DNA from 3 places in the Actinacidiphila sp. bgisy160 genome. Region 2 is predicted to be linked to each of the others. Evidence: riboswitches for the same ligand, from Rfam matches in the RefSeq annotation. Region 2 holds a riboswitch; each other region holds the start of a gene.

Region 1 (9,944 bases), on a different contig from region 2:
CACGGCCTCGGGCCCGAGCGGCGATACCGCCTCCACGACGGGGGCCCACCCAGCCGTCCGCGGCCAGGCCGTGCGCGAACGGGCCGTACGCAACCGGGCCGTACGGCTGAGGGCCATCGGCGCCCTCCCCGTCGGCGGGGCACTGCTCGCCGGCGGGCTGCAGTCGACGGCACCGATGGCCATGGCCCACGACGCCGGCGCCGCCAAGGGCGACGGCACCGCGAAGTCCACCGAGGGATACCGCAGCGCGGGCGAAGCCGTGTGCGACGTGCTGGACGGCCTGTACCACGCCCGCAACCCCACCGTGCACGGCACCGGCACCGTCACGGGCACCGGCACCGGCACCGGCACCGGCACCGGCACCGGCAAGGCCAGGAACCGCGCCCCGGACGGGTTCCACGCCAGGGTCGATGCGGAGGCCCCGCTCCCCGTCCGCGGCTCGCTCGACGTCTCGCCGGGCGGCGCCCGGAAGGGCGCCGGCCCGAGCCCCGTACCGTCCCAGCGCGCGGCCCCGCAGCAGTCGTCGGGCGGTTTGCTCGGCGCGGTGGGCGACCTGCTGGGCCTGCGGGGCAAGCAGCCGTCGTCCCAGGCACCGGCACCGCGACGGCCGGGCGCCACCCCGTACGCGCCGCCGGCCCCACGCGCGGGCGGGTCCGCCCGCCGTACGCCGCCCAAGGTCCCCGCGCCGTCTGCCGGCGCACCCCCCACCGGCATCCTGTCCGGCAACAAGATCAGCCCCGACTCGCTGCTCGACCTGGTCCTCCCCCGCCGCCCCTCCGACGGCGGCATGGACGAACCGCTCTCCCTGCTCCCCGCCCGCATCCGCCTGGGCACCCCCGACTCCCCCTGGTGCCTGCCGAAGGTCTCCCTGGAACTGTCCATCGGCGCGGCCCGCTACCGCGACCGCCTGCTCGCCGCCGAGCAGCCGTTTCGGGTGCTCACCCCGCTGCTGATCCTGACCGGGCTGACGTACCACGGCATCGCCGCCGTCCCCACGCACGCCGGCGCCGAACGCGTCCTGGTCTTCACCGTCTGGCGGGCCGACATCGCGAGCCTCCGCCAGACCGCGGGCCTGCTCTCCCCCGCCTGCGCCCGCCGCCACGCCCGCGACTGGACCCCGCCCTTCCACGGCCTGCCCGGGCTCGGCCTGCCGCTGCTGGACATCGGGCTGCCCGGTATCGGCCACGTCTCCCCCGAGCCGCCGCCGTGGGCCCCCTGCCAGGGCGAGCTCGAATCGGACGCCCGGCCCTTGAGCACCACGACCGCCACCGGACGCCCGGTCGTCCTGCTCACCCGCGCCCTCAGCGGCAACCTCCTCGGCCTGCTCCCGGTCACCTTCACCCCGGACATGCCGCCCCCGCTGCCGCCCGGGCTGACGATCCCCATCCCGCTCTTCTTCACGCAGGTCGTGACGTACAACCAGCTGCTTACCGCGCAGCGGCTCACGATCCCCGGCCTGCACCAGCAGACGTCACTCGGCTGACTGGCACACGACGGCGCCGGCCAGCAGCACGGCGGTCAGAGCGGTGACGACGAGGGCCCTACGGACAACGGACATGGCACACCTCAGTGCAGCGACGGACCGGTTCGAGCAGCCCACAACCTACCGTCACCGATCAACCACTCAGTGTCATGCCGTTACGAGGAACCACCCGCAGGGACTACGAGGCCTTCTGGCCCCGCACCTGGATCCCGTCCAGCAGCTCCCGCGTGGCCGCCGCCACCGCATCCACAGCCTCCTCGAACGCCTCCCGGTTGTGCGCCGCCGGCGCCCGGAACCCGGAGATCTTCCGCACGTACTGCAGGGCCGCGGCCCGGATGTCCTCTTCGCCGACCTCAGGCGTCATCGGCGGGCGCAGGGTCTTGATGCTTCGGCACATGGCTCCAGTGTGCCCGCACCCACTGTCACGCCCACCCGGCGCGCGGCCGCCGTCCCCACCACCAGCCGCTCTCACCACCGGGCGCGGCCTCGTCCTCCACGGTCAGCTCGATGTACCGGCCGTCCACCTCCCCCAGCGACTCCCCGAACAGCTCCGCCACCGGCCCCGGCAACCTCCGCACCAGCGAGGCCACCCCGTCCCGGCACACCAGTTCCCCCCGCGCCGTCTCCCGCCCCGCCTCCAGCCCCCGCACCACCCGCTCCCACGCCTCCAAATGCCCCCGCACCTCCCGCAACACGCTCCCCTCCACCTCCCACAACGCCTCGTCCACCGCCCCGTACGGCGCCCTCCGCAACGCCTCCATCGCCTGCTCGAACCCATCCGTGACCGGCGTCTCGCTCTGCCTCATGGCCCCATGCTCCGCCCGCAGGCCGCACCCGTCGCGCACTGCACGCCATACGTGTCAGTGGCTCCTGTTAAAACTGGACCGCGCCGATTCGCCTCAGGGGGGCCTATGTGACGAATCCGAACCACGACCTCGATCCCGTCTCCGGGCTGTACGAAAGGCTCATCACCGGCAGCCTCGAAGAACGCATCAAGGCGCTCAAAGCCGAGGGTTGGAGCGCCGTCAACGAAGCTCCTCGGCCCGGCCGAATACGTCGAACACAAGGGCAGCAAACCGATGGGCGCCGTCTGGCGCCTCCGCCAAGAACTCCCGGCGGATGTCTGGACCTACTCGGCCATCGCCGCAGGCTGACGCCCCAACTCCTGTTACTGAACTGATGCTTTAAGGTTCCTGCGCCACCCCCCCGAGCGACCTTCTGTCACCGGCATGCAACACCACGTATCACCCGAACCCGATCCGCCGTTCCTGGTGCGTCACGACATCACGAGCATCGGAGGGTTCCCAATGGGTCGAGTCAACGCGGTGACGCGCTACGTGTCGCAGGTCGCCCTGGCCACGTCCACGGCAGTCGCAACGGTGATCAGCTTCTCGACTCCCTCATCGGCAAGTGCGGTGGGATTTGCGAAAGTGGTCGGCTTCTGCCTGGACGCGAAGGGCCAGGCGGTTTGCCTCCCCACCACCACGCTTGGCCACTTCGTGCGCGGATCGGGCAGGAATGTGAACCGCCAGGAGGCGTCCGTGCAGGACAGCTTCGGGATGGACAGCGCCGGCGGGAACTGGTGCAACTGGCGTATCGACTGGCGCTACTCGGACACGAATGGCCGTACTTACCTCATCAGCCGGGGCGAAACGCACCGCAAGTGCACGCTGCACAGCTCAATCGGCCGTGTCGACACGACGCACCACACGTTGAAGCACTACGGCAAGGCGTGCGCGGACTTCTTCGTCGCTGGCACCAGGCGCGCATCGCAATGCCACTTCATCACCGAGTGACAGCCGGAGCGACCATGCCCTCACGTATGCACCCCTCGCTGGCTTCCCGCGCGCTGCGCGTACTCCTGGGCGCGGGAGTGAGCTATGCACTCGCGACCGGGCTGGTCCTGCTCGTCTTCGCCTTGCTTCCCCAGGACGCCCTGCGTTCTCTCCAAGAATCGGGATTCTTCTGGACAGTGCTGGCCACCACTGTCGTCATCTTCGTGGCGGGGGCCCTCGCCCTTCGGAGTCGGCGCGAGCGGTGAGGCCACGGCACCACGCCGGCTGTCGGTAGCCCATTCACACCAGCCCCGTGCACAACACCCGTGAATTCGTGACTGCGTACACCCGTGTCGGGGACCGTGGGCGAGCGTTGAAGCACTGCGGAGGGGGCGGGCGTGACCGGCCCCCCAGGTGTCGCGACATCGTCGAGGAACAGGGCGGGATCCCCATGGTCAACAAGTCGCCGAACGTGCGGTCGGGCCGGTTGATGCGGTGGGTGCTGACGGCGGGGCTCAGTTACCTGGGGGCGATGTTCGTCGTGCTCGGATGCCTCTCGCTGCTGCCGAAGCGGACGCAGACGTCCTTGTCGGAGACCGCCGTGGGGTGGGCCGTGCTCGGGGTGAGCATCGTGCTGTTCACGCTGTTCGCCGGGCGGAGCCGCGGGCGGTCGTGAGCCACCCGCCCCGCCCGTCACGCCCGCATCCACGTGCGCGTGCCGAATGAACCGCAGGCGCGGGAGGCTATGTCCGCGGCGAAGGCGAGGGCGGCGTCGAAGACGGCTGGGGTGAGGCGGGTCGTGAGGTGGGCGGCGAGGTGGTGGGCGAGGGCGCCGTGGAGGACGTCGCCGGCGCCGAGGGTGTCGACGACGGGGGTCACGGCCGGGACGGGGATCTGCCCGCCGGGCCGCAGGATGGGGGACGGGCCCTGGGTGACCGCGGTCCAGCGGACGCCGGCGTCGTGGAGGAAGGCGAGGACGTCGGCCGGGGTGGAGGTGCCCGGGGGGTGGAAGTCGGCGGAGCAGACGGCGACGTCGACGTAGGGGAGCAGGGTGGGCGTGGCGGGACGCCAGCTGCCCGCGTCCAGGAGGGTGGGGACCCCGGCGGCGCGGGCGAGGCGGACGGCGGGGACGGCGAGGGCGGGGTGGTGGGCGTCGACGAGGACGATGTCGGCGTCGCCGACGAGGACCGAGAGGTCTCCGGGCGGGGACACGGAGGTCCCTGAGGCCGCGTTGGTCGAGGCGACGGCGCGGTCGCCGGTGGCGGCGGTGACCAGGATGGTGGAGACCGCGGGCGGTTCGGGGGAGTCCGCGGTGAGGTTGATGACGTCGACGCCGAGGGCCGCGAGGTCGGCGTCGATCGCGCCGGCGAGGACGTGGCCGCCGAAGGCGGTGAGCAGCACGGCCTCGCCGCCGAGGTGGGCGAAGGTGGCGGCGGCGCCCGTGGCGGGGCCGCCGGCGGCGATGGTCTGGGCGCGGGCGGTGAGTTTCTCGTTCGGGGCCGGGACGTGGTCGACGAGCGTGATGACATCGAGAGTGCAGAGGCCTACGAAGAGTGCGCGCATGGGCGCATAGTGGCAGCAGGGGGCGTGCGTTTCCCGTCTTACGCGCCTCCTACGGGTGGGGGTGCACCATTTTTCCGGGAGTCCTGACGCGCAGCGCGTCGGTGCCACTACGCTGAGTGCTCGCAATGGTGCGCGGGGAATGCCGTGAGCAGGAGGGCCGCATGGGGAACGCGCGACCAGGTGGGGCGGGTCCGGCGGACGTCGAGGTGGTGCTGGCCAGGGCACAGAACGCCTTCGACGTCGACGACCGCGTGCTGGGGCGGCTGTCGACCGCGCTGATGGGCTGCACGGAGCTTGCGTCCTTCCGCCAGCGCAAGGGTCCGCCGCGCAGGCTGAGCCGCAGAACGTTGCGGCACACGTTCCTGCTGGCCGACGGCAGCACACAGCTGCTGTGGGAGATCGAGCACAACACCGGCCCCGGCGCCGACGAACCGCTGTACGAGGTGTACTCCGACCCGGACGCGCTGGCCGTCGCCCAGCACGCGATCGACGCGCGCTTCGGGGAGCCCTCGCCGGAGGAGCTGGAGGCGGAGGCGGCGGACTGGCTGGCACGGTTGCCGCAGCTGGCGATGGACCTGACGCCCGGACCTCGGCAGTACACGGAGGAGCACTCCGCGGAGCACGCGTGGCGGGTGCTGCGGCGTGCCGAGAACACGGACGTACCGGGCGAGGAGCTGCGCAGCCGGCTGGGCGCGGCGGTGGGCCACGACATCGCGTACGTCACCGGGCGGCACACCCGGATCGGCACCGGCCGGGTCGCCGGCTGGACGCTGTACGAGCATGCCTTCCTGCTGGCGACCGGCGAGGAGATCAGCCTCTGGGAGGTCGAGCACACGATGACCCCCGACGGGCGGCCGGTCTGCGAGGTGTACGCCGACGAGACGGCGGCCTGCGACTCCGCGGACGTACGGCTGGAGGCTCTCTAGCCGCGTTCCGGATTGCGGCCGGGGTGCGGCCGGAGGAAATTGGGGCGTAGGCGTGTCGGTGGGAGGCGGGAGGTTCCCATGCCGGTCCTGACGGAGGTCGAGTTCCCCGGTGTGACGGCCCTGCAGTACGAGGAGGCGAACCACCGCGCGGGCTTCGGGCCCGAACACCCTCCCGCGGGGCTGCTCTCGCACGCCGCCGTGATCACCAACGAGGGCCTGCGGCTGGTGAACGTCTGGCAGTCCGCGCAGGCGCTCGAGGCCTTCATGGAGATCATGATGCCCGCCGCCAAGGAGTCCGGCTTCCCGGAGCCGAGCGGGCCGCCGAGGATCTCGGAGCTCTACAACTTCGTCGTCCCGTAGACACGGACCGGCGGCCCTGGGTGACGGGGGGTGTCGCCAAGGCCGCCGGAGTCCGTGTGGTCGTGCGTGGCCGGTCGCTCGTCTCAGACGGACAGGCCCTTGCTGCGCAGCCAGCCCATCGGGCCGATCGGGTCGCCGCCGCCGGGGCGCACCTCGAGGTGCAGGTGCGGGCCGGTGACGTTGCCCGTGGCGCCGACGCGGCCGATGGTGTCACCGGTGGTGACCTTGCCGGAGGTGACGATCATCGAGGAGAGGTGGCAGTACCAGAGCTCGGTGCCGTCGTCGAGGGTCAGGATGATGCGGTAGCCGTACGAACCGGCCCAGCCCGCCTCGGTGATGGTGCCGCTGTGGATGGCCTTGACCGGGGTGCCGGTCGGGGCGGCGAAGTCCTGGCCGGTGTGGGTGTTGGCCCACAGCGAGCTGGACTCGCCGAAGCCCGCGGTCAGGGTGTACGAGGTGACCGGCTTGACGAAGCTCTTGGCGAGCTCGGCCAGGCGGGCGGCCTCGAGCTTCTTCGCGGCCTCCTCCGCGGCCTTCTTCTTGGCGGCGGCCTCAGCGCGGACCCGCTCCGCCGCCGCGGACTTGGCTGCCTTGGCCGAGGCCTCCTGCTGCGCGGCGGTCCTGGCGGCCCGGTCGGCGGCGTTCCGCTGCTGCTGGGCCTGGTCGAGGATGCGGTTGCGCAGCGCCTCACCCGCGTCGGGGCTCAGGGCCTCGGCGACGGGCTTGGCCTCGGGGGCGCTGTCGTCGTCGACGAGCGCGCCGATGCCGGGCAGTTCGGACGCCTCGGGCAGATGGGGAAGGGAGACGGGGAGGGGGTTCTTGCCCTCGGCGGCGGCGACCCCTCCGACACCCAGCACGGCCACGGCCGCGACTCCGAAGACCGCCGAACCGCGGCCCAGGGAGCGCTGCTTGGCGACGCGGTGCCGGCCGCGCACGGGCCCGGCGGACTCCTCGGTGGGGTTCCACGGCTCGGCCGGCGGGCCCTCGTGGGGCGCGCCCTCGAAGGCCTCGAAGGCCTCGATGTCCTCGGCGTCCTCGCTGTGCCGGGCGTCCGCGAAGGCCTCGATGTCCTCGGGGAGCGGGTGGGTGGCGACGGTGGCGGTGGTGGCGGCGGCCTCGTACGCCTCGTGCCCGGCGGCCTCGTGCTCCGCGACGGTGGCGTCCTGGGAGGTCGTCTCCGCGGCGGCGGCCGCGTCGAGCCAGCCGGCGGCCATGTTCCACTGGCCGGTGTCCCAGCCGTCGATCGCGTTCTTCGTCGGCGGTGCCTGCTCGGCTGCCGGGGGGTTCCAGCCGGCGGCGATGTTCCACTCGGCGGTGTCCCACTCGGGGTATGCGCTGACGGACCCCTGTTGCTGTCCGGGTATCAGGGCAGGCTCGTTCGACGCCACGCGGGCGCACTCCTTTCCTTCCTTCTCGCCTACCGGGTTAGCTGACGGGTTCGGAGCAGGAAGGTCTCCTACGAGGACCGCGGAGGGCCCCCGATTCACCCCAGGAAGTGGTTCCCCGGTTCCCGCGGACGGGATTCGGCAAGCGCACGGCGCCGCCCTGTCGGCGGTGGGACGACCGCGCTGCGTTATCGAACGTTAATAGAGGCGCCCGCCAATTCCAAGCCACTCAAGCGAGTTCATGACGGGAATCTATGGGGATGGACGGGACAGAAGCGGACATTGGGTCGTGACTGCCGTGACCTATGGGAAATGTGAGTGTGCATCAGTCGTTATGCGGAAGGGAGTGTCGCGCTCACGAGGAGTGATGGTCACCCCGGACCCCGGCCGCCGAGCGCGCGCCCCAGACGGCCGTCCAGGCGCTCCGCCGAGGCGTCGGCGCCGCGGTGCGCCGCGAGCATTCCGTGCACTTCACGCTGCAGGACCCGGGTGAAGGTGACGTAATGCGCGGTCGCCGGACGGGCCCTGGCGGCCTGCAGCGCGCACCACAGCAGGGTCGTGTAAGCGGGGGTCGCGGCGGACGGCGAGGGCGGGGGCTCCGAGCCGCGTCCCGTGGGGCGGTCGTAGAACCAGGCGCGGGGGTCGTGAGGATCGTCACAGTTGACATTCCCGGCTCCGTATGCCGACCGCCGTGCCGGGGCGAAGCCGGCCCGGAGCAGGGCATGTTGGGCGTCGCGTCCGGTCAGGAAGCGGATCAGGTCCGCGGCGTCGTCCGGGCGGTCGCTGTTCGCCGCCACGCCGAGGCTCTGACCGCCGAGCGCCGCGATGCCGGGGAGCCGGGCCACGCCGAAGCGGACGCCTGGGGCGAGGGCGGCGTCCAGCCGGTTGTAGGCGTAAGGCCAGTTGCGCATCAGCACGCTCTGCCCCTCGGTGAACTGGGCGAGGGTGACCGACTCGTCGGCCTCCAGGGACACCGGGTTGAGGTTGTTGGCGGCGCCCAGCCGGCCGAGCTCGTCCAGGCCCTCGCGCAGCCCGTCCTCGGTGCCGATGTAGCGGCCGTCGCCGTCGACGAGTTCGACGCCCGCGGTCCAGAAGGTCTCCAGGGTGTTGACGGTCAGGCCCTCGTACGCGCGCAGCTGGGTGGTGTAGGCGGCGTGGCCGAGCGGGCGGACGTCGGCGAGCAGGTCGCCGATCTTGGCGTATCCGCGCAGGTCGGCGGGGCGGCGCCCGGCCTTGGCGAGGTCGTCGGTGCGGTAGTAGAGCAGGCCGACGTCGGTGTTGAAGGGCACCGCGTACGTGCGGCCCTTCCAGCGCCCGGCGTCCGCGGCCTGGCGCAGGAAGTCCCCGTCGACGAGGGCGGGGGCGAGCGGGCGCAGCAGCCCGCTGTCGGCGAACTCGGGGATCCAGCTGATGTCGAGGTTGACCACGTCGTACGCGGCGGTGCCCGACTGGAAGGCGCCGATCAGCTCGCTGCGCTGCTCGTCGGAGGCGGAGGGGAGCTCGACGAGCCGGGCGGGCCGGGACGGGTTGCGCCGGTTCCACTCCTCGATCAGGGCGCGGCGGACGCCGGGTCGGCCGCCGGCGGTGAGGTCGGCGTCGCTGGCGACGATCAGCGGCCGGGAGCGGTCGGGCTCCGGCGCCGGGGCGGCGGCGGGGCCGCTGCAGGCCGCCCCGGCCAGCAGGAGCAGGGCGCCCAGCGCGCGGCGCGCGCGCCGGCGGCGGACGGGGCGCGGAGGGCGGAGGGTGCCGTCCACGCCTCGGGGCCCGGTGGCTGTCATGACCCTCCCGAGGTGAGGCGGGTGATGGTCTCCGCGACCCGGTTGGGCAGGTCCTGCGTGGCCGTGAGGCAGGCGCCGCCGCCCTCCGTCACGGCCTTGTTGAAGCGCAGCGAGCAGCCGTAGCCCTCCAGGGACACCACCAGCACGGGGACGTCCACGTCCGGCGGGTCGACGCGGGCGCTGTCCTCGTCGTCGGTGATGAGGACGATCAGGGCGCCGGGGGAATCGGCGAGGGCCCGGGACCACTGCCGCAGGGCGGCGGCCACGGGGGCGTCCCGCTCGACCGGTGCCAGCGCGCGGATCGCGGCGTCCCGCGCGGCCGCGTCGTTCGGCCCGGGACGCAGGAGGGTGCGGCCGGGCACGGCGGCGATGCCGTACCGGTAGCCGGAGGCTCGGGCCAGCACGGAACGCACGACGGGGACGTTGGCCCCGGAGTAGGAGGAGCTGGAGACGTCGACGGCGAACAGGACGTCGCGCCGGGTGCCGGCGGCCTCACCGTGGTCCCGCAGCGCGGCCTCGATGTCCTGCCGGGTGGGCGGTTCGCCGCCAGCCGGGGGGTCGGCGACGAAGACGGCGCTGTCCAGCGGGGTGTCCCCGGCCGCGGTCGTCCCGCTGACGTCCGTACGGAAACCCTGCGCGGCCAGCGCCCACTGCCCCGGGCGGGAGCGGAGCCA
Region 2 (9,810 bases):
TCTACGACACCATGCAGTTCGTCAGCTGCGACGTGTCGACGGTGTGCGTCGGCCAGGCGGCCTCGGCGGCGGCCGTCCTGCTCGCCGCCGGAACGCCCGGCAAGCGGCTGGCGACCCCCGGCTCGCGGGTGCTGATCCACCAGCCCTCGTTCGGGGAGGTGATCCAGGGCACCACGGCCGACCTGGAGATCCAGGCCGCGGAACTGCTCCGCCGCCGTGATCAGTTGGAGGAGCTGCTGGTACGGCACACCGGACAGGAACCGGAGCGGATCAGGGCCGACATCGAACGGGACACCATTTTTGACGCTCCATCGGCCCTCGCCTACGGACTGGTGGACCGGCTGACGCTGAGCCGCAAGGACGGCGCCGGCCGCCCCCCGCACTCCGCGCGGTGACCGGCCGTGGTACCCGAACTGCCACCGCTCCCGGCCCTGACGCGGGCCGAGGGCGAGCTCGTCGACACCTATCTGGAGGTCGTGGACCTGCTGGGCCGGATCAACCCGTCCCGCTCCCGGGACACCTACGGGGCGCTGCGCGCCGCGCAGGCCCTGGTGGGGCGGGCGACGGAGCTGCGTGACGCGCTGACACTGATGCACATGCGCGGTGAGAGCGAGGTGCACACGGCCACCATGGAACGGGCGCTGCGGGTGCTCGACGGCGAACGGCGCACCGGCCAGGTCACCTTGCCGCCCCACCGTCGCTGACGGAGCGTCACGACGCACTGGTCCGTTCGGGCGACGCGAACTCGAACCGAATGGACTCGCCCGATCGTTGTATCTGCCGTGGACGGCCGAGTGGTCACAAGTTGCGCGACACGGCCGCACTCATCCGGAATCTGACGCTCCGCCCCTGGTGTTCGACTCCTTTCGAGTCGTCAGTCCGGGCCCTGCGTCGCGGAGTCCACCCGAATAGGTGAGTCGTGAACAGACTCACATTCGACCGGTTGCGCTGGGAATCGGTCGCTTCGGTGGGTGATCATCCCTTTGACGACAAGCCCCCGTCATCCCGGCGGGGCGGTCCGCGCGGACGCCGAATCCTGCCGCCGCGCGGATGCCAGGTCGACAACGACGCACCGGCAGGAGCGGAGGACCCGAGCAGTACGGGTCCGGCGCCGGTCGCCGGACCCTTGGGGTGAAGCCGCAGCCGCGGCCGGGCATCTTCGCCTGCCCGAACCCGACAGGTCATCCTTCGCAGGCGGACGACGAAGGGTTGCGCATGAGTGCGCCAACAGCCATGTCCGGGGTCCTGTGCCGGCTGGGGGCGGTATCCGCCCTCACGGCGGCCGCCGTGGCCGGTCCCGCGGTACTGCCGGAGCTCGCCCAGCAGGCCGACGCGGCGACGGTCTCCACCAAGGCGCTGCGGATCGCGGCGTCCAAGAAGGGCGCGCCGTACCAGTACGGGGCCGCCGGCCCCGGCAGGTTCGACTGCTCCGGGCTCACCTTCTACTCCTTCAAGAAGGCGGGCAAGAAGCTGCCCCGCACCGCGGCGGCGCAGTACAACAGCGTCCGGCACATCCGGAAGTCCGCACGGACCCGCGGCGACCTGGTGTTCTTCCACTACGGGAGCAACGTCTACCACGTGGGGATGTACGCCGGGCACGGCAAGATCTGGCACTCCCCCAAGCCCGGCGGGCGGGTGCGGCTGGAGATGATCTGGAGCCGCAGCGTCTGGTACGGCCGGGTGAAGTGACCCCGGTCGCGGACGTGCCGGTAGCGTGCCGGTGTGTCCTTGGAACGAATCCTCGCCGACGCCGCGGTGGGCGTCTTCCCGCCCGCCGACGGCTCGGTGACGGTCGTGCCGCAGCCCACGCCGCGCGACGCCGGGGTGATCGCCTTCACCGCCCACGCCGTGGTCTTCGCGGACGCCGACCCGGGGCGGATCCGCGGGCTGCTGCCGCCCGGCGACCTCTCGGCACCGCTCGATCCGCCGTTCCTCACCGCGCTGTGCGGGCTGCTGGACCGCACGGTGAACAACGTCGACCTGCTGACCGCCGCGCCGGCGCTGCCTGGGCGGCCGCCGGCCGCGCTGGGCCTGCCCCTGCGGGAGACCGCCGAACGGGACCACCCGCGGATCGCCCGGGCCCTGCGGCACCGTGACGACGTCCGGGCGTGGACGGTGCCCGGGGGCACGGTCCTGACCGGCCGGGGCGTGGCGGGCCGCTGGGAGGCGGCCCTGGAGGTCGACCCGGGGGCACGCGGCGCGGGCCTCGGCCGCCGGCTCGCGCTTGCGGCGCGCCATCTCGTCCCCGGGGGCGAGACCGTGTGGGCGCAGATCGCCCCGGGCAATGCGGCGAGCGTGCGGGCGCTCACGGCGGCGGGCTTCGTCCCGATGGGCGCCGAGGCGCTGCTGCTCACACGGGAGGACTGAGGGCCACTGGGGTCACTCGACGGCGGCAGTGGCCCAGGGCAGGCTGATCCAGACCGTCTTGCCGCCCTCCGCGGTGGGGGTGACCAGGAGCGTGCCGCCCGCCTCCACCGTGAGATGACGGATGATCACCATGCCGCGCCCGTTGTCCTGCTGCACGGCGGCGGGCAGCCGCTGGGGCCACCGGGGGTGACTGTCGGTGACCCCGATGCGCAGTTGCTCGTCCCGGTCCAGCTGGACGTCGAGGGTGAAGGTCGGCGACTGGCCGAGGGTGTGCAGCACCGCGTTGGTCGCCAGCTCGGAGACGATGAGCCGGACGGAGTCGGCGGGGTCCGAATCCTCGGGCATGCCCCACTCCACCAGCAGGTCGCTCACGTAGCGACGTACCGCGGGGACCGAGGCAGGGTCGCTCGGCAGGGTGACGGATGCTTCCTGGTGGTCTGCCATGGCGACGCTGTCCCTTTCCCGCCGTGACCAGGACGCCGGCGCCCGCCGCGCCCGTGGCCGCGCGCGCGACAGCCGAAGGCGCCGTGCCCCGCCCACGCGGCACGTCCCCGTTCGGCACTCACGCGCCAGAGTGTCACTCATCGTGCCCTTAATCAGGTGTCACCACAGCTATATGCATATATCTGTCGCCCAAAGCGGTGAACTCTGCTACGAGAGAACGTATTTGCGCGGCAGACTTCGCCCGGGGACCGGCGGGGGTGCCGGGAACCGGGAGGTGCACACACCATGCAGCAGGTGCCGGCGGTACGCCGCCGCAAGATCGGCTCGGAATTGCGCCGTCTGCGCGACACGGCGGGGCTCACCAGCGGTGAGGCCGCCCAGCGGCTGGGGTGGCACCAGTCCAAGGTCAGCCGGATCGAGACCGGCCGCAGCGGGGTGCGCCCCGAGGACGTCACGGCGCTGCTGGACGTGTACGGCGTGCGCGACCAGCGGCTGCGGGAGATGCTCGCCGCGCTCGCGAGCGAGGGCGACCGGCGCGGCTGGTGGCATGAGTTCCGGGAGGAACTTCCCTCCGCCTACCGGGACTTCATCTCCCTGGAGACCGACGCCTGCCGGGCGCGAACCCTGGAGACGACGGTGGTTCCCGGACTGCTGCAGACCCCGGACTACGCCCGTGAGTTGACCCGCTCGGTCCTGCCGCAGCTCGGTCCGCGGCAGATCGCGACCCTGGTGCAGGTGCGGATGGCCCGCCAGGCGGTGCTGCGCGCCGATCCGCCGCTGGAGTTGTGGGCGGTACTGGACGAGGCGGTGCTGCGCCGGAGTGTCGGGGGGCCCGGAGTGATGGCGGCGCAATTGAGCCATCTTGTGGAACTGGGTTCACTGCCTCATGTGCATCTGCAGGTGCTGCCCTTCTCGGCCGGTGGGCATATAGGCGTCACAGGGCCTTTCGTAATCTTCTCATTTCCGCGCATTGCTGATCTCGACGTGGTTGTTCTCGACCATTTGACGAGTAGTCTCTATCTGGATCAGCACGAGGACGTCAGGGCGTACGGTGCTGCCTTCAATCGATTGCGCTCCCATGCCCTGTCGAGTGAGCAGTCGTTGTCCTTCATCTCCGGCATCGGCAAAGGCGCGTAAGGAGGCACGCCCCCCATGTCCAATGTCCTGCCTCAGTACGTCACCTCCAGTGCGTCCCTCTTCGGCGTGAACTGGCGACGCAGCAGCTACAGCACGGCGGCGAACAACTGCGTCGAGACGGCCCTCATCGGAGACGGGCCGCTCTCGGGTCAGCTCGCCGTACGCGACTCCAAGGATGTGCGCGGCCCCGCCCTGCTCTTCCCCCCGGCGGCCTGGGCGGAGTTCCTCGCCGCCGTGGCGACGGGGAACCTGACCGAACACCCCTGAGTTCAGGGGCGCGGCGGCGCCGTACGGACGATCGTCCCCACGGCGTCGCCGATCTCCCGGTCGGTCAGATCGGCCCGCGCGGTGAGCCGCAGCCGCGAGATCCCGTCGGGCACGGACGGTGGCCGGAAGCAGCCCACGGCGAGACCCGCCGCACGGCACGCGGCGGCCCACGCGACGGCCGCCTCGGGTGACGGCGCCCGCACCGACACGACGCACGCGTCCGGCACGGTGGCGTCCAGCCCCGCCTCCACCAGCCGCTCGTACAGCTCGCCGGCGACCGCCCGGGCCCGTACGGCGCGTTCCGGCTCCCGCCTCAGCAGGCGCAGCGCGCCGAGCGCCGCGCCCGTCGCCGCCGGGGCGAGGCCCGTGTCGAAGATGAACGTCCGAGCGGCGTTGACCAGGTGCTCGATGACCCGGGCCGGTCCCAGCACCACTCCGCCCTGGCTGCCCAGGGACTTGGAGAGCGTGGCGGTGCACACCAGTCCGGGCGCGCCCGCCAGTCCCGCCTCCGCGGCCGCTCCACGGCCCCCGGGACCGAGCACCCCGAGGCCGTGGGCGTCGTCCACCAGCAGCGCCGCGCCGTGCTCGCGGCAGGCGGCGGCCAGCGCACCGAGCGGGGCCGCGTCGCCGTCCACCGAGAACACCGAGTCGGTGACGGCCACGGCGGGCCCGCCGTGGCCGATGAGTGCCTTGCGCAGGGCGTCCGGATCGGCGTGCGGCACGACCTCGGTGGCGGCGCGGGAGAGCCGGCAGCCGTCGATGAGCGAGGCGTGGTTGCCGCTGTCGGAGACGATGAGGGTGTCCGGCTCGGTGGTCAGCGCGGTGACGGCGGCGAGGTTGGCGGCGTAGCCGGAGGCCAGGACCAGCGCCGCCTCGAAACCGCAGAAGGCGGCCAGTTCGGCCTCCAGCTCGGCGTGCAGCTCCGTACTGCCGGTGACCAGCCGGGAACCGGTCGAGCCGGCGCCCCAGCGCAGGCAGGCGTCCGCGCCGGCCCGGGTCACCTCGGGGTGGTGGGCGAGCCCCAGGTAGTCGTTGGAGGCGAGGTCCAGCAGGGCCGACCGCGCGGGCCGCGGCCGCAGCGTGCGCACCAGTCCGGCGGCGCGACGCCGTTCGGCGTGCGCGTCGATCCAGTCGAACGGGTCGCGGCTCATGGTCGTCCCCAGGGGTCGGCGGAGGGTTCGGCGCCACCGTAGTGTGCCGGATCGTCTCGCACGGTGTGGTGATGCACACACTCTGCGCGAGCTGTCTTGTGGCATGCCCCATTGGCCCGGGCCCGTGCGGTACGCCAGGATCGCGGCATGGATCTGCTGAATGCTTTGGTCGAGAAGGGCCTGCGCCGCGAGCTGCCCACCCGCGAGGAGGCGCTCGCCGTCCTGGCGACCTCCGACGAGGAACTCCTCGACGTGGTGGCCGCGGCCGGCAAGGTGCGCCGCAAGTGGTTCGGCCGCCGGGTGAAGCTGAACTACCTGGTCAACCTCAAGTCGGGACTGTGCCCGGAGGACTGCTCGTACTGTTCGCAGCGGCTCGGCTCGGAGGCCGGGATCCTCAAATACACCTGGCTGAAGCCCGACGAGGCGGCGGCCGCCGCGGCGGCGGGGGTCGCCGGCGGAGCCAAGCGGGTCTGCCTGGTGGCCAGCGGTCGCGGCCCGACCGACCGCGACGTGGACCGGGTCTCCAAGACCATCGAGACCATCAAGGAGCAGAACGAGGCCGTCGAGGTCTGCGCCTGCCTGGGCCTCCTGTCCGACGGGCAGGCCGAGCGGCTGCGTGGCGCGGGTGCCGACGCGTACAACCACAACCTCAACACCTCGGAAGCCACCTACGGGGACATCACCACCACGCACACCTACGCGGACCGGGTCGAAACGGTGCAACAGGCCCAGGCGGCGGGCCTGTCGGCCTGCTCCGGACTGATCGCGGGCATGGGCGAGAGCGACGAGGACCTGGTCGACGTGGTGTTCGCGCTGCGCGAGCTGGACCCCGACTCCGTCCCGGTGAACTTCCTCATCCCCTTCGAGGGCACCCCGCTGGCGAAGGAGTGGAACCTCACCCCGCAGCGGTGCCTGCGGATTCTCTCGATGGTGCGGTTCGTCTGTCCCGATGTGGAGGTCCGCATCGCGGGCGGCCGCGAGGTGCACCTGCGGAGCATGCAGCCGCTCGCGCTGCACCTGGCGAACTCCATCTTCCTGGGCGACTACCTCACCAGCGAGGGCCAAGCCGGCAAGGCCGACCTCGACATGATCGCGGACGCCGGTTTCGAGGTGGAGGGCGCCGGCGAGGTGACCCTGCCCGGACACCGGGCGGACGCGGCGGCCGCGGCCGGGGGCTGCGGCTCGCACGCCTCCGCGGGCTGCGGGTCGCACGGCGAGGGGGAGGGCGGCGGCTGCGGCCCGTGCGGCGGCCACGCCCACGGTGACGTCCAGGCCGGCGCCGCGCAGCCGGCGGCCGCCGGTGCCACCCGCACCGACCTGGTGGCCGTGCGCCGCCGTGGCACCGGCACGGACCTGCCGCCCAATGCCTGAGCCACTCACCCCCCGCGAGCTGCTGGCCCTGGACCGGGAGCACGTGTGGCATCCGTACGGGCCCATGCCGGGCCGTCACGAACCGCTCGTCGTCGAGTCCGCGGCCGGGGTCCGGCTGCGGCTCGCCGAGCCGGTAGAGGGCGCGACCGAACTCGTCGACGGCATGTCGTCGTGGTGGTCGGCGATCCACGGCTACAACCACCCGGTGCTCAACGAGGCGGCCCGCGGCCAGCTGGACCGGATGAGCCACGTGATGTTCGGCGGGCTCACCCACGAGCCGGCCGTGCGGCTCGCCGCCCGCCTGGTCGAGATCACCCCCGAGCCGCTACGGCACGTATTCCTCGCCGACTCCGGCTCGGTGTCGGTCGAGGTCGCGGTCAAGATGTGCCTGCAGTACTGGCGTTCGCTCGGGCGGCCGGAGAAGCAGCGTCTGATGACCTGGCGCGGCGGCTACCACGGCGACACCTGGCAGCCGATGTCCGTCTGCGACCCCGAGGGGGGCATGCACGGGCTGTGGTCCGGCGTCCTGCCCCGGCAGGTCTTCGCGGACGCGCCGCCGGCCGCGTACGAGGAGGCGTACGCCGGCCACCTGCGGAAGACGATCGCCGCTCACGCGCACGAACTCGCCGCGGTCGTCGTGGAGCCCGTCGTGCAGGGCGCGGGCGGCATGACCTTCCACTCCCCCGCCTATCTGCGCGTGCTGCGCGAGCTCTGCGACGAGCACGACGTGCTGCTGGTGTTCGACGAGATCGCCACCGGCTTCGGGCGGACCGGGACGCTGTTCGCCGCCGACCAGGCCGGGGTCTGCCCGGACGTGATGTGCGTCGGCAAGGCCCTGACCGGCGGCTACCTCACGATGGCCGCCACCTTGTGCACCTCGCGCGTCGCCGACGGGATCTCCCGGGGCGAGGTGCCGGTGCTCGCCCACGGCCCGACCTTCATGGGCAACCCGCTGGCCGCGGCCGTCGCCTGCGCCTCCCTCGACCTGCTGCTCGGCCAGGACTGGGCGCAGGAGGTCAAGCGGATCGAGGCCGGGCTGCGCGAGGGGCTCGCGCCCGCCGCCGGGCTCCCGGGCGTACGCGATGTGCGGGTGCTGGGCGCGATCGGTGTCGTCCAGCTCGACCACCAGGCCGACCTCGCCGCCGCGACGCGGGCCGCCGTCCGCAGCGGGGTATGGTTGCGGCCGTTCCGGGACTTGATCTACACGATGCCCCCGTACATCACGGGGGACGAGGACATCGCGCGCATCTGCGCGGCGGTGCGCGCGGCGGCGGAGGCGGCATGACGGTGTTGTTCGTGACCGGTACGGGCACGGAGATCGGCAAGACGGTGACCACGGCGGCGATCGCGGCCACGGCGCTGTTCAGCCAGTACAGCGTCGCGTACCTGAAGCCCGCGCAGACCGGCGTGGGCCCCGGCGAGCCGGGCGACGCCGCCGAGGTCACCCGGCTCGCCGGCCCGGAGGTCACGAGCGTCGAACTGGCCCGGTACCCCGAACCGCTGGCGCCCGCGACGGCCGCACGGCGCTCCGGGACCGCGCCGGTGGGCCCGGCCGACATCGCGGAGGCGGCGGCGAAGCTGGCGGCCGTGCACGACATCGTCCTGGTCGAGGGCGCCGGCGGGCTGCTCGTCCGTCTCGACGAGGTGGGCGCCACGCTGGCGGACGCGGCACGGATGCTCGCGGCCCCGGTGCTCGTGGTCGCCCCGGCGGGGCTCGGCACCCTCAACGGTGCCGCGCTGACGGCGGAGGCGCTGAAGGCCCGGGATCTGACGTGCGCGGGCTTCGTCATCGGCAGTTGGCCGGACGACCCGGACCTGGCCGCCCGCTGCAACGTCGCCGACCTCCCCGACGTCACCGCCATCCCGCTCCTGGGCGCGCTGCCCGCCGGCGCGGCCGCCCTCGACCCCGCCGTCTTCCGCCAGGCGGCACCCGGCTGGCTCTCCCCCCGCATCGGCGGCATCTGGGACGCCACCGCCTTCACCACGCACTGGGCACCCCCCAGCCCCGCCTGACCCGCTCCACCGTCCGGCCCCCGCCCGTCCCGCGCGGACACGCCCGGGGGTGGCGCGTGAGGGCGCTTCCGGGGCGGGCGGCCCCCCAAGGGCACGGGCGAAGGCGAGCAGGACCGGCGGCATCGGCAGCCGGCCCGACGGCGCGGCCTCGGCCGCCCGTGGTCCGCCGGATTCCGGGGGCGGCACCCCTCCCCGAACGTCCCGTGCGACCGCGCTCGCGCCGGACGGCGGGCGACACGCCGAATTCACCCCGGTACGGGGAGGCTTGGGGCGGGCTCCGGAGCGGCAGAATCGGAGTGAGGGAATGCCGAGGCGAAAGGGGGCCGGCCATGGGGCGCCGCATCGGTGTGACCCGCGAACCCGTCCATCACCCGCTGTTCGCCCGCTTCTACGCCCGCTGCGGCCCGGTGATGGACGCCCGCGCGGGCTTCGGCGCGTACCGGGAGACCGCGCTCGCGGGTCTCTCCGGCCGGGTCATCGAGATCGGCGCGGGCTCGGGCCTGAACTTCCGTCACTATCCGCGCACCGTCGCCGAGGTCGTGGCGATCGAGCCGGAGCGGCATCTGCGCCGGCTGGCCGGCGACGCCGCGCAGTACGCCGAGGTGCCCGTGGACGTCGTGCCCGGCGTCGCCGAGGCGCTGCCGGTCAAGAGCGAGGCCTTCGACGCGGCGGTGGCGTCGCTGGTGCTGTGCTCCGTACGCGACCAGAAGCGCGCCCTGGCCGAGATCCACCGGGTGCTGCGCCCGGGCGGGCAACTGCGGCTGCTGGAGCACTGCCGGGCCGAGGGGCGCGGGCACGCGGCGCTGCAGTGGACGGTGGACCGCACCCTGTGGCCGCTGCTGTTCGGCGGCTGCCGCACCGGCCGGGACACGCTCGGCGCGGTCGAGGCGGCCGGCTTCGAGGTGCTGGAGCTGCGCCGCTTCCGCGTCCCGGAGCGAGCCAAGGGCCTCACGCTGCCCGTGCCGAGCGCCCCGCACATCCTGGCCACCGCACGCCGGCGCGGTTGAGCTCCGCAGCTCTGTACCTACTGGTATGTACACTGGGGGCATGGAGACGACGC
Region 3 (9,944 bases), on a different contig from region 2:
CCGCCGGCGGAGCGGCCATCGACCCGCTGCAGTGGCTGCTGAAGCACGGGATCGACCCGCGCTGAGCACCGGCCGGTCCCGCCGCCGCGGGACCGGGACGGGGACCGGGACTGCAACCGCTAGAGCTTCTCCACCGGCGCGTACCGCAGCAGCAGCACCTTGGGCCGCTCGTCGCCGAAGTCGATGGTGGCCTTGGCCTTCTCCCCGCTGCCGTCGACCGCGACGACTGTGCCCAGCCCGAACGTGTCGTGCGTGACCCGGTCCCCCACCGCCAGCGAGATGACCGGGCGGTCCTGGGTGCGCCGCGTCGCGAAACCGGAGGGACCGCTCTTCGACGGGGAACGCGACAGCATCGAGGCCGCCGCCGTCACCGAGGCGGAGGGCGCCGCGGAGGCACCCGTGCGCTTCCACTCGATGAGCGGCTCCGGGATCTCCTCCAGGAAGCGCGAGGGCGGGTTGTACGAGGGCTGGCCCCAGGCGCTGCGCATGGTCGACCGCGTCACGTACAGCCGCTGCCGTGCCCGCGTGATGCCGACGTAGGCGAGCCGCCGCTCCTCCTCCAGCTCCTTGGTCTGGCCGAGCGCGCGCATGTGCGGGAAGACCCCGTCCTCCATGCCGGTCAGGAAGACCACCGGGAACTCCAGGCCCTTGGCGGTGTGCAGGGTCATCAGCGTTATGACGCCGCCGCCCTCGTCGTCGTCCGGGATCTGGTCGGAGTCGGCGACCAGCGCGACCCGCTCCAGGAACTCGGCGAGCGTGCCGGGCTCCTCCTCGGTGCGCTCCTGCTCGAACTCCAGGGCCACCGCCGCGAGTTCCTGGAGGTTCTCGATGCGGGTCTCGTCCTGCGGGTCGGTGGAGGCCTGGAGCTCGGCCAGATAGCCCGTGCGCTCCAGCACCGCCTCCAGGACGGTGGCGGGGCCGGCGCCGGAGTCGACGACGGTGCGCAGCTCCTCCAGGAGCTCGTTGAAGCGCTTGACGGCGTTGACCGAGCGCGAGGCCATGCCGAAGGCCTCGTCGACCCGGCGCAGCGCGGCGGCGAAGGAGATCCGCTCGCGTGAGGCCAGGGCGTCGACCATGGCCTCGGCGCGCTCCCCGATACCGCGCTTGGGCACGTTGAGGATGCGGCGCAGCGGGACGGTGTCCTCGGGGTTGGCGAGCACCCGCAGGTAGGCCAGGACGTCCCGGACCTCCTTGCGCTCGTAGAAGCGGACCCCGCCGACGACCTTGTAGGGCAGGCCGACACGGATGAAGACCTCTTCGAAGACACGGGACTGCGCGTTGGTCCGGTAGAAGACCGCGACCTCGCCGGGGCGGGCTTCGCCGGCGTCGGTGAGGCGGTCGATCTCGTCGGCGATGTACTGCGCCTCGTCGTGCTCCTGGTCGGCGACGTAGCCCGTGATGACGGGGCCCTGCCCGGCCTCGGTCCACAGGTTCTTCGGCCGCCGGGAGGCGTTGCGCTCGATGACGGCGTTGGCGGCGGAGAGGATGTTCTGGGTGGAGCGGTAGTTCTGCTCCAGCAGGATGGTGCGGGCCTGCGGGTAGTCCTCCTCGAACTGGAGGATGTTGCGGATCGTGGCGCCGCGGAAGGCGTAGATGCTCTGGTCGGCGTCACCGACCACGCACAGCTCGGCGGGCTCCTCGCCCTCGCCTTGGCCCTCCCCGCTCCCCGTGCCGACCAGTTCGCGCACCAGGGTGTACTGCGCGTGGTTGGTGTCCTGGTACTCGTCGACCAGGACGTGGCGGAAGCGGCGCCGGTAGTGCTCGGCGACGTCCGGGAATGCCTGGAGCAGGTTGACCGTGGTCATGATGATGTCGTCGAAGTCGAGCGCGTTGGCCTCGCGCAGCCGCGACTGATACATCGCGTAGGCCTCGGCGAGCTTCTTCTCGAACGGGTTCTCGGCCTGGTCGGCGAAGGTCTCCTCGTCGATGAGCTCGTTCTTGAGGTTGGAGACCTTGGCGCTGAAGGACTTCGGCGGGAACTGCTTGGGATCCAGGTCCAGGTCGCGGCAGACCAGGGCCATCAGGCGCTTGGAGTCGGCCGCGTCGTAGATCGAGAAGCTGGAGGTGAAGCCGAGCCTCTTGGACTCCCGGCGCAGGATGCGGACGCACGCGCTGTGGAAGGTGGAGACCCACATCACATTGGCTCGCGGACCGACCAGCTGCTCGACACGCTCCTTCATCTCCCCGGCGGCCTTGTTGGTGAAGGTGATCGCCAGGATCTGCCCGGGGTGCACCTTGCGGGCGCCCAGCAGGTACGCGATGCGGTGGGTGAGCACCCGGGTCTTGCCGGAACCGGCACCGGCGACGATGAGCAGCGGGGAGCCGGTGTGCTCGACGGCGGCGCGCTGCTGCTCGTTGAGCCCGTCGAGCAGCGCGGCCGGGTCGACGGCCGGGCGGGGGGCGCCGTCCCGGTAGTAGGCGTCCCTGTCGACGGGCGCGTCGAAGCGCCCCTCGAAGAGGTCGTCGGGGACCGTGCCGGGCTCGTCCTCGGGAGGCGGCGGGGGCTCCTCCTCCCTCGGTTCGAGGCCGGCCAGGAAGCTGTCGTCAAAGAGGCTGCTCATCGCCTCCCGAGTCTAGGCCGTGGGACGGACAGCGTTGCGCCGCTTGCCCGACCCCGACCCCGTCCCCGTCCCCGTCCCCGTCACGACCCTTCGCGGCCCGGATGGTGAAGGTCACGAAATGATTGCGGACAATTCGAGCACCAGGGTTCCCACAGGCCCCCGCAGTTGACTACCGTGCCGGATCAGGCGGTCCGCTCCACGCGGCGGCGACCGTGCCGTCACGGGCCGCCTCCGCTGAGTCCGGCGACCGCCGGAGCCGGGGACCCAACGACCTTGGGGTGAATCGGTCCGTACGAGCGCGACGCGCCCGCACGGACCGTAGGGCGGCCTTCCGAAGCCCGAACCCGACAGCTAACCCGGTAGGCGGTCCACGGAAGGAGCCGCCTGACTTGGCGACGCACCGCAAGCCGCGCCCGCGCGCGCTGACCGTCCCCGGTCCCCGGACCGCGGTGGGCCTCACGACCGCCGCGCTGGCGACCGTCACTCTCTTCGGCGAGAGCGCGAGCGCGGCGCCCGCCTCACCCGACAAACCCTCCATCACCGAGGTCAAGGCCCAGGTCGACAAGCTCTACCACCAGGCCGAGGCCGCCACCGAGCGCTACAACGGCGCCAAGGAGCAGACCGAGCAGCAGCGCACGCGCGCCGACGCGCTGCTCGACCAGGTGGCCCGAAAGACCGAGACGCTCAACGCCGCCCGCCGCACCATCGGCGAGTACGCCGCGGCGCAGTACCGCGGCGGCGGCCTGGACGGGACGACGACCTTCCTGCTCACCTCCGACCCGCAGCAGTTCCTGGACCAGGCGCACCTGATGGACCGCCTGTCCGACCGCCAGGAGCACGCGCTGGAGACCTTCCGCTCCGAGCAGGCCGAGACCACGGCCAAGCGCGCCGAGGCCGTCGAGAGCCTGCAGAGGCTGACCGAGGCGCAGCAGCGGCTGAACGCGGAGAAGACCGCGGTCAAGCAGAAGCTCGCCGCGGCGCAGAAGCTGCTGAACAGCCTCACCGCCCAGGAGAAGGCGCGGCTGGCGGCGCTGGAGAAGAAGCGCCGGGAGGAGGCCGCCGCGAAGGCCGCGGAGATCGCCGCCAAGGAGAAGGCCGCGCAGGAGGCGGCGGCGAAGGAGGGGGCCTCATCGGGCTCGTCCACCGGCTCGACGGCCCCGGCGTCCGGCACCTACGCCGCCAAGGCGGCCAAGGCGATCGAGTTCGCGCGCGCCCAGCTGGGCAAGCCGTATGTGTACGGCGCCACCGGCCCGAACTCCTACGACTGCTCCGGCCTGACCCAGGCCGCCTGGGGCGCCGCGGGCGTCTCGATCCCCCGCACCACCTACGACCAGGTCGACTTCGGCAGCCGCGTCGGCGCGGACCAGCTGCAACCCGGCGACCTGGTCTTCTTCTACTCGGACGTCACCCACGTCGGCCTCTACATCGGCGGCGGCGAGATGATCCACGCCCCCCACACCGGGACCGTGGTGAAGATCGCCCCGATCACGGAGATGCCGATCTACGGCTACGCCCGGATGGCCTGACCCCCGCCCGGACGGCCTGAGCCCGAGCCCGGCCCGTCCCCGCGGCCGGGTTCAGGTCCACAGCACCGCGATGAAGATGTTGGCGGTGGTCAGCGCACCCACGGTGCCGAAGGCCGCCGCCGGCACCTTCTCCTCGTCCCGCTTGACGTAGACCAGGCCGAGGATCACCACCAGGATCGCGAGCTTCACGCCGATCTTGATGTTGTCGACCGGCTGGTCGTCGGCCTGGTTGAGGCCGACCAGCAGCGCGCCGGTGACCAGCATGGTCAGCGCGCCGTGCAGCATGCCCGGCACGAAACGGGCCTCGCCGCGGCCCATGGCCTTCATCTGGGTGAGGAAGCCGCCCAGCAGGGCGGCGATGCCGATGATGTGCAGACCGACGATCAGGTTGATGAGTACGTCCATGACTCAGGACCCTAGCCAGGCTCTTATCAGCAACCGGCACCGAGGTCGCCCTCTCACGTCATATCGGTCACGGCCGGACCACAAGTGACCAGGTCACCCGTCGAACAGCGGTCATCCGTGGGCAGACCGCGGCCGAATCGGACCAGTCCCGTACAGTCCGGAGCCCCCTCGGGCGGCCAGGTTTAGCGTCCTGCACCAGGTGGCCGATCCCCACTGCCGCGAGGACCCCGTCCCCGGCACGGCCGCCCCCGCCGAAGGTCCGGCGGTGGACGGCTCCCCGTCCGCCCGCCGCCGGACCGCCGGGGGGCGTACGGACAGCCCGGAAGGAGTGACGGCGCGTGGCGTCGCACAGAAGGCCCAAGCAACGCGGCCTGTCAGGCACGACCGCGCGCACCGCGGCCGGTCTCGCCCTGGCGGGCGCGGCCTCCGTGACCTTGTTCGGGGAGGCCGGGCACGCCGAGCCCCGGCTGACCACGGACGAGGCCAGGGCTCGGGTGGACCGGCTGTACGAGGAGGCCGAGCAGGCCACCGAGCGGTACAACGGCGCGAAGGAGAAGGCGGACACGGCCACCGAGCGGATCGAGAGCCTGCAGGACGAGCTCGCCCGCAGGACCGAGCGCCTGAACAGCACCCGCGACGGTCTCGGCTCCCTCGTCACCGCGCAGTACCGCAGCGGTGGCATCGACCCCGCCGTCCAGCTGGCCCTCGCCTCCTCCCCCGGCGACTACCTGGAACGCGCCGGGATGCTGGACCGGATGAGCAGCCGTCAGAATGCCGCGCTGCGCGCCCTGTCGGCCCAGCGGCGGGACATCGAGCAGCTGCGCGCCGAGGCGGGCGCCGAGCTCGACGAGCTGCGCGGCACCCGCGCAGAACTCGCCCGCCACAAGCGCACCGTGGAGCAGCGCCTGGCCTCCGCGCGGCAGTTGCTCGGCCGTCTCACCGCCGGCCAGCGCGCCGAGGTACTGTCCTCGGGGGGCCACGGTTCCGCCGACCCGGCCCGCGTCGGCCGCGGCGCCGCCGGCTCCCGCGCCGGCCTGGCGCCCGCCGCCGCCCCCAACGCGCGCGCCGCCCGTGCCGTCTCCTTCGCCTACGACTCCCTCGGGCTGCCCTACGTCTGGGGCGCCACCGGGCCCTCGTCGTACGACTGCTCGGGCTTCACGCAGGCCGCGTGGCGGGCGGGCGGGGTGTCCCTGCCGCGCACGACGTACACCCAGATCAACGCGGGCACCCGGATCCCCCGCTCCCAACTGCAGCCCGGTGACCTGGTGTTCTTCTACTCAGGGATCAGCCACGTCGGCCTCTACGTCGGCAACGGCATGATGATCCACGCCCCCCGCACCGGTGACGTCGTCAAGCTCGCCCCGGTCGACCAGATGCCCTTCGCGGGCGCCACGCGTCCGGCGTGACACCCGCGGCGTGACACCCGCGGCGTGACACCCGCGGCCGCGGGGCCTCAGACCAGCCGGCGCGCGGTCGCCCAGCGGGTGAGTTCGTGCCGGTTGCTGAGCTGCAGCTTGCGCAGCACGGCCGACACGTGCGACTCGACCGTCTTCACCGAGATGTAGAGCTGCTTGGCGACTTCCTTGTACGCGTAGCCGCGCGCGATCAGCCGCAGCACCTCGCGCTCGCGCTGGGTCAGCCGGTCCAGGTCCTCGTCGACCGGCGGGGCGTCGGTGGAGGCGAAGGCGTCCAGGACGAATCCCGCCAGCCGGGGCGAGAAGACCGCGTCGCCGTCGGCGACCCGGAAGACCGAACTGACCAGGTCGGGACCGGTGATGGTCTTGGTGACGTAGCCGCGGGCGCCGCCGCGGATCACCCCGATGACGTCCTCGGCGGCGTCGGAGACCGACAGCGCCAGGAAGCGCACCGGGTGTTCGGCGTCGCCCATGAGCCCCGCACAGCGCTTGAGGACCTCGACCCCGCCGCCGCCCGGCAGGTGGACGTCGAGCAGGACGACGTCGGGCCGCGTGGCGGTGATGACGGAGACCGCCTGGTCCACGTCGGCGGCCTCGCCGACCACGTCGACCCCGGTCCGCTCGGTCTCGCCGATCTCGGCCTGCACCCCGGTGCGGAACATCCGGTGGTCGTCGACGAGGACGACCCTCACGCGTCGCTCCGTGCTCATGACGACCTCCCTGGTCCCTGGGCCCTGTCCATCTCCAGCTCCACTTCCGTCCCCCCGCCCGGTGCGGAGCGCAGCCGCGCCTCGCCGCCGTTGCGCCGCATCCGGCCGATGATCGACTCCCGGACGCCCATCCTGTCCGACGGTACGTCCTCGAGGTCGAAGCCGGGGCCGCGGTCGCGGACCGATACGAAGACCTTGCTCTCCTCGACCTCCGCGTACACCTGCACGGCTTCGTCCCCACCGTACTTGGCGGCGTTGACCATGGCCTCGCGGGCCGCCTGCATCTGCGCCACCAGCCGTTCGTCGAGCGGGCAGTCGCCGACGCACACCACCTCGACAGGGACGCCGTGCGCGTCCTCCACCTCGGCCGCGGCCCGGCGCACCGCCTCGGCCAGCGTGGCGGGCTCGTCGTCCTTGCCGTTGCCCTCGGGCCGGTAGAGCCAGGCCCGCAGCTCCCGTTCCTGCGCGCGGGCCAGCCGGGCGACCTCGCGAGGGTCCTCGGCGTGCCGCTGGATGAGGGTCAGGGTGTGCAGCACGGAGTCGTGGACGTGCGCGGCGACCTCGGCCCGCTCCTGCGCGCGGATGCGGGCGAGACGCTCGGCGGACAGGTCCTGGGTCATGCGCACGAGGTATGGTCCGGCGATCAGCGCCGCGCCGACCAGCACGGCGAGCGCGGCCTGGAGGATGGTGCCCAGGTGGCTGACCGAACCCTGCACGACGAGGAAGCCGGTCACGCCCACGCCGACCAGGATCACCCCGGCGGCGCCGCGGGCGAACGGCAGCAGCCTCTTGCGGCGGCTCAGCTCGGCCCATCGGGCGCGGCGGGCGTTGTCCGCCTGCCGCCACACCAGGGCGACGCCGAGCCCGATCAGCAGCAGCGGCCAGACGTAGGCGTTGGCCCTGCCGAGGTTGAGGTTGTCCAGCAGGATGCCGAGGCCCATGGCGAGCGCGATGAGCGCGACGATCTGGCCCCGGTCGGGCCTGCGTCCGGCGAGCCAGGAGCGGGCGTCGCGCGGCTCCTTGGCCTCGACGACCCCGCCGACGCCGAGCGGCACCACGAACCAGAAGACCGCGTACAGCAGGATGCCGAGGCCCTGGATGGTGGCCAGGACGACGAAGACGACCCGCACCCAGGCCACGGGCAGTCCGAGGTGCCCGGCCAGCCCGCGGGCGACGCCGCCGATCATCCGGCCCTCGGAGCTGCGGTAGAGCCTGCGGACCGGGGACTCGGCCGGGTCCGGCGGCGCGAAGTACGACGCCCCGTTGGGCGGGCTGGTCGGCGGTCCGGCGGCTGGCATGTCCCGATCGTCACACGTTTCGCCCACGGTGGGTATCAGGGTTGGCCCCCATGCGGCGTCAGGGTCGTTCCGGATACCGGCACACGTCCCGGGCCGCCACCATGGAGCCATGACGGAGCAGTACACGCAGACGGAGGCGGCCGGCTCACCGCCGGGCCGGCGGCTGGCGCGCTGCCGCGAGCGCAAGGTGATCGCCGGCGTCTGCGAGGGCGCGGGACGGTACTTCGACATCGACCCGGTGGTCTTCCGGATCGTGCTCGGCGTCCTGGCGCTCACCGGCGGCCTCGGGCTGGTGGCCTACGGCCTGGCGTGGCTGCTCGTCCCGCTGGAGGGGGACACCGAGAGCGAGGCGCACCGGCTGCTGTCCGGGCGGGTGGAGGGGACCGCGCTGACCGCGGTGCTGGTCGCGCTGGTCGGCTGCGGGCTGTTCCTGTCGATGCTGGGCAGCGGTGGCAACCTGGCCTTCTCGCTGGGACTGCTGGCGGCCTTCGCCGGCGCCGTGTACTGGTCGGTGCACCGGCGCCAGGCGACCGAGACGCCGGCGCAGCCGATGGCACCGCCGCCGACCCAGCCGCCGCCGCGCCCCGCCACCGCGGCGTGGTGGAAGGAGCCCTCGGTCGAGGACGCACCCCCGGTACCGGGGCCGGGCGGCTATCTGTGGGGGCCGGACGACGGTCCGGCGGACGCGGAACGCGACCGCCGCGAGTGGCGGGACCGGCGGCGGGCGGTGCGGCGCGAGAGCGCCTGGCTCGGTGTGCTCGTGTTCTTCCTCGCGGCGGCGGCCGCCGCGGGCGGCCTGGCCGCGTCCTGGTCGTCCCAGCCGCTGGCCACCAGCGTGCAGATCGGCCTCGGCTGCGCGCTGGCCGTGTTCGGCCTGGGCTTCGTGGTCAGCACCTGGTGGGGGCGGCTCGGCGGCGGCACCGTCTTCGTGGTGCTGCTGACCGCGGCGCTGCTGGTGGGCTCCACGACGCTGCCGCGGTCGGTCGGCACCGACTGGAAGCAGCGCACCTGGACGCCCGCCACGCTCTCGGCGGTGCGGGACTCGTACGAGCTGGGCACCGGCCGGGCGACGCTGGACCTGTCGAAGCTGCAGCCGGGCGGACGCACCGTCGCGACGCGGGCCCAGGTCGGCGCGGGGCAGCTGGTGGTCAGGGTCCCGGAGGACGTCACGCTGCGGATGCACGTCCAGGTGGGCGTGGGCGACGTGCAGTTGCCCGGCGAGAAGGAGAAGGACATCGACGTCCAGCCCGGCCTGAACCGCAAGGTGACCCTGGACCCGGTGGACGGACGGAAGTCCGAGGGCACGGTGGAGCTGGACGTCGAAGTGGGCGTCGGACAGGTGAAGGTGGTGCAGTTCCCGTGAGACGGCATCGGTTCGCGCCCTCGGCGCTCCTGACCGGCCTGGTCCTGCTGGGGCTGGCCGCGGTGTTCCTGCTCGACGCCGCGGGCGAGGTGTCGCTGTCCCCGCGCGCCGCGGTGCCCCTGACCTGTGCGGGTCTGGGACTCGCGGCACTCGGGGCGGTCACCGCGCGGGTGGCCCGGGGACGGGCCGCCGCCCGGCGCTCAGGCCGGCCCGCGCCGTCCCCCGCCGCGCCGTCCGGCGATCATGGCGTCGAGGGACAGTAGCGGGGCGCCGGCGAGGAGCAGCGGCAGCCAGGCCATCAGGTAGGCCAGGTCGTTGCCGTAGTAGTACGGCTGGGTGGCCCAGCTGACGGTGAGCCACAGGCTCAGCGAGATCAGCACCCCGCCCAGGGCGGCGATCCTGCTGAGCAGGCCGACCAGCGTGCCGATGCCGACGGCGATCTCGCCGAGGGCGATCGCGTAGCCGAAGCCGTGCGGGTTCTTCAGGGCCAGGTCGACCATGGCCGGGATCGCGGCACTGCCGCGCACCGCGTTCAGGGTGCCCACGAGCGATCCCGGGGCACTGTCGTTGAGGAAGGTGTCGGACATCAGCTTGTCGAAGCCGGCGTAGACGAAGGTCACGCCGAGGAAGATGCGCAGCGGCAGCAGCGCGTAGCGCCGTGCCGTG

The links. Region 2 has a riboswitch for cyclic di-AMP ahead of AC3EUJ_RS24235 (C40 family peptidase). Riboswitches for the same ligand answer to the same signal wherever they lie in the genome.
Region 1: linked by a shared signal. The riboswitch ahead of AC3EUJ_RS02645 (M23 family metallopeptidase) and the one ahead of AC3EUJ_RS24235 (C40 family peptidase) in region 2 are both predicted to bind cyclic di-AMP.
Region 3: linked by a shared signal. The riboswitch ahead of AC3EUJ_RS28985 (C40 family peptidase) and the one ahead of AC3EUJ_RS24235 (C40 family peptidase) in region 2 are both predicted to bind cyclic di-AMP.

Annotation. Positions count from the first base shown of each region.
Region 1 is NZ_JBYIQW010000001.1:548,504-558,447, reverse strand. Features, by position in the region: partial or broken gene AC3EUJ_RS02690 (DNA polymerase III subunit gamma/tau domain-containing protein) at 1-1,483, shown strand, start outside; gene AC3EUJ_RS02685 (DUF2277 domain-containing protein) at 1,662-1,880, opposite strand; gene AC3EUJ_RS02680 (hypothetical protein) at 1,906-2,289, opposite strand; gene AC3EUJ_RS02675 (hypothetical protein) at 2,809-3,279, shown strand; gene AC3EUJ_RS02670 (hypothetical protein) at 3,294-3,524, shown strand; gene AC3EUJ_RS02665 (hypothetical protein) at 3,710-3,934, shown strand; gene AC3EUJ_RS02660 (PfkB family carbohydrate kinase) at 3,952-4,821, opposite strand; gene AC3EUJ_RS02655 (DUF6227 family protein) at 4,983-5,747, shown strand; gene AC3EUJ_RS02650 (hypothetical protein) at 5,826-6,107, shown strand; gene AC3EUJ_RS02645 (M23 family metallopeptidase) at 6,191-7,321, opposite strand; cyclic di-AMP (ydaO/yuaA leader) riboswitch at 7,507-7,646, opposite strand; gene AC3EUJ_RS02640 (extracellular solute-binding protein) at 7,864-9,270, opposite strand; gene AC3EUJ_RS02635 (caspase, EACC1-associated type) at 9,267-9,944, opposite strand, start outside.
Region 2 is NZ_JBYIQW010000033.1:64,114-73,923, reverse strand. Features, by position in the region: gene AC3EUJ_RS24245 (ATP-dependent Clp protease proteolytic subunit) at 1-395, shown strand, start outside; gene AC3EUJ_RS24240 (hypothetical protein) at 402-704, shown strand; cyclic di-AMP (ydaO/yuaA leader) riboswitch at 1,056-1,212, shown strand; gene AC3EUJ_RS24235 (C40 family peptidase) at 1,216-1,689, shown strand; gene AC3EUJ_RS24230 (GNAT family N-acetyltransferase) at 1,723-2,367, shown strand; gene AC3EUJ_RS24225 (ATP-binding protein) at 2,380-2,811, opposite strand; gene AC3EUJ_RS24220 (helix-turn-helix domain-containing protein) at 3,097-3,948, shown strand; gene AC3EUJ_RS24215 (DUF397 domain-containing protein) at 3,964-4,215, shown strand; gene AC3EUJ_RS24210 (8-amino-7-oxononanoate synthase) at 4,218-5,366, opposite strand; gene bioB (biotin synthase BioB) at 5,514-6,737, shown strand; gene AC3EUJ_RS24200 (adenosylmethionine--8-amino-7-oxononanoate transaminase) at 6,730-8,022, shown strand; gene bioD (dethiobiotin synthase) at 8,019-8,750, shown strand; gene AC3EUJ_RS24190 (class I SAM-dependent methyltransferase) at 9,080-9,757, shown strand; gene AC3EUJ_RS24185 (TetR/AcrR family transcriptional regulator) at 9,798-9,810, shown strand, end outside.
Region 3 is NZ_JBYIQW010000048.1:46,704-56,647, reverse strand. Features, by position in the region: gene AC3EUJ_RS28995 (M23 family metallopeptidase) at 1-65, shown strand, start outside; gene pcrA (DNA helicase PcrA) at 120-2,561, opposite strand; cyclic di-AMP (ydaO/yuaA leader) riboswitch at 2,784-2,942, shown strand; gene AC3EUJ_RS28985 (C40 family peptidase) at 2,951-4,087, shown strand; gene AC3EUJ_RS28980 (hypothetical protein) at 4,139-4,492, opposite strand; gene AC3EUJ_RS28975 (C40 family peptidase) at 4,831-5,898, shown strand; gene AC3EUJ_RS28970 (LuxR C-terminal-related transcriptional regulator) at 5,946-6,617, opposite strand; gene AC3EUJ_RS28965 (PspC domain-containing protein) at 6,614-7,915, opposite strand; gene AC3EUJ_RS28960 (PspC domain-containing protein) at 8,025-9,278, shown strand; gene AC3EUJ_RS28955 (hypothetical protein) at 9,275-9,541, shown strand; gene AC3EUJ_RS28950 (DoxX family protein) at 9,479-9,944, opposite strand, start outside.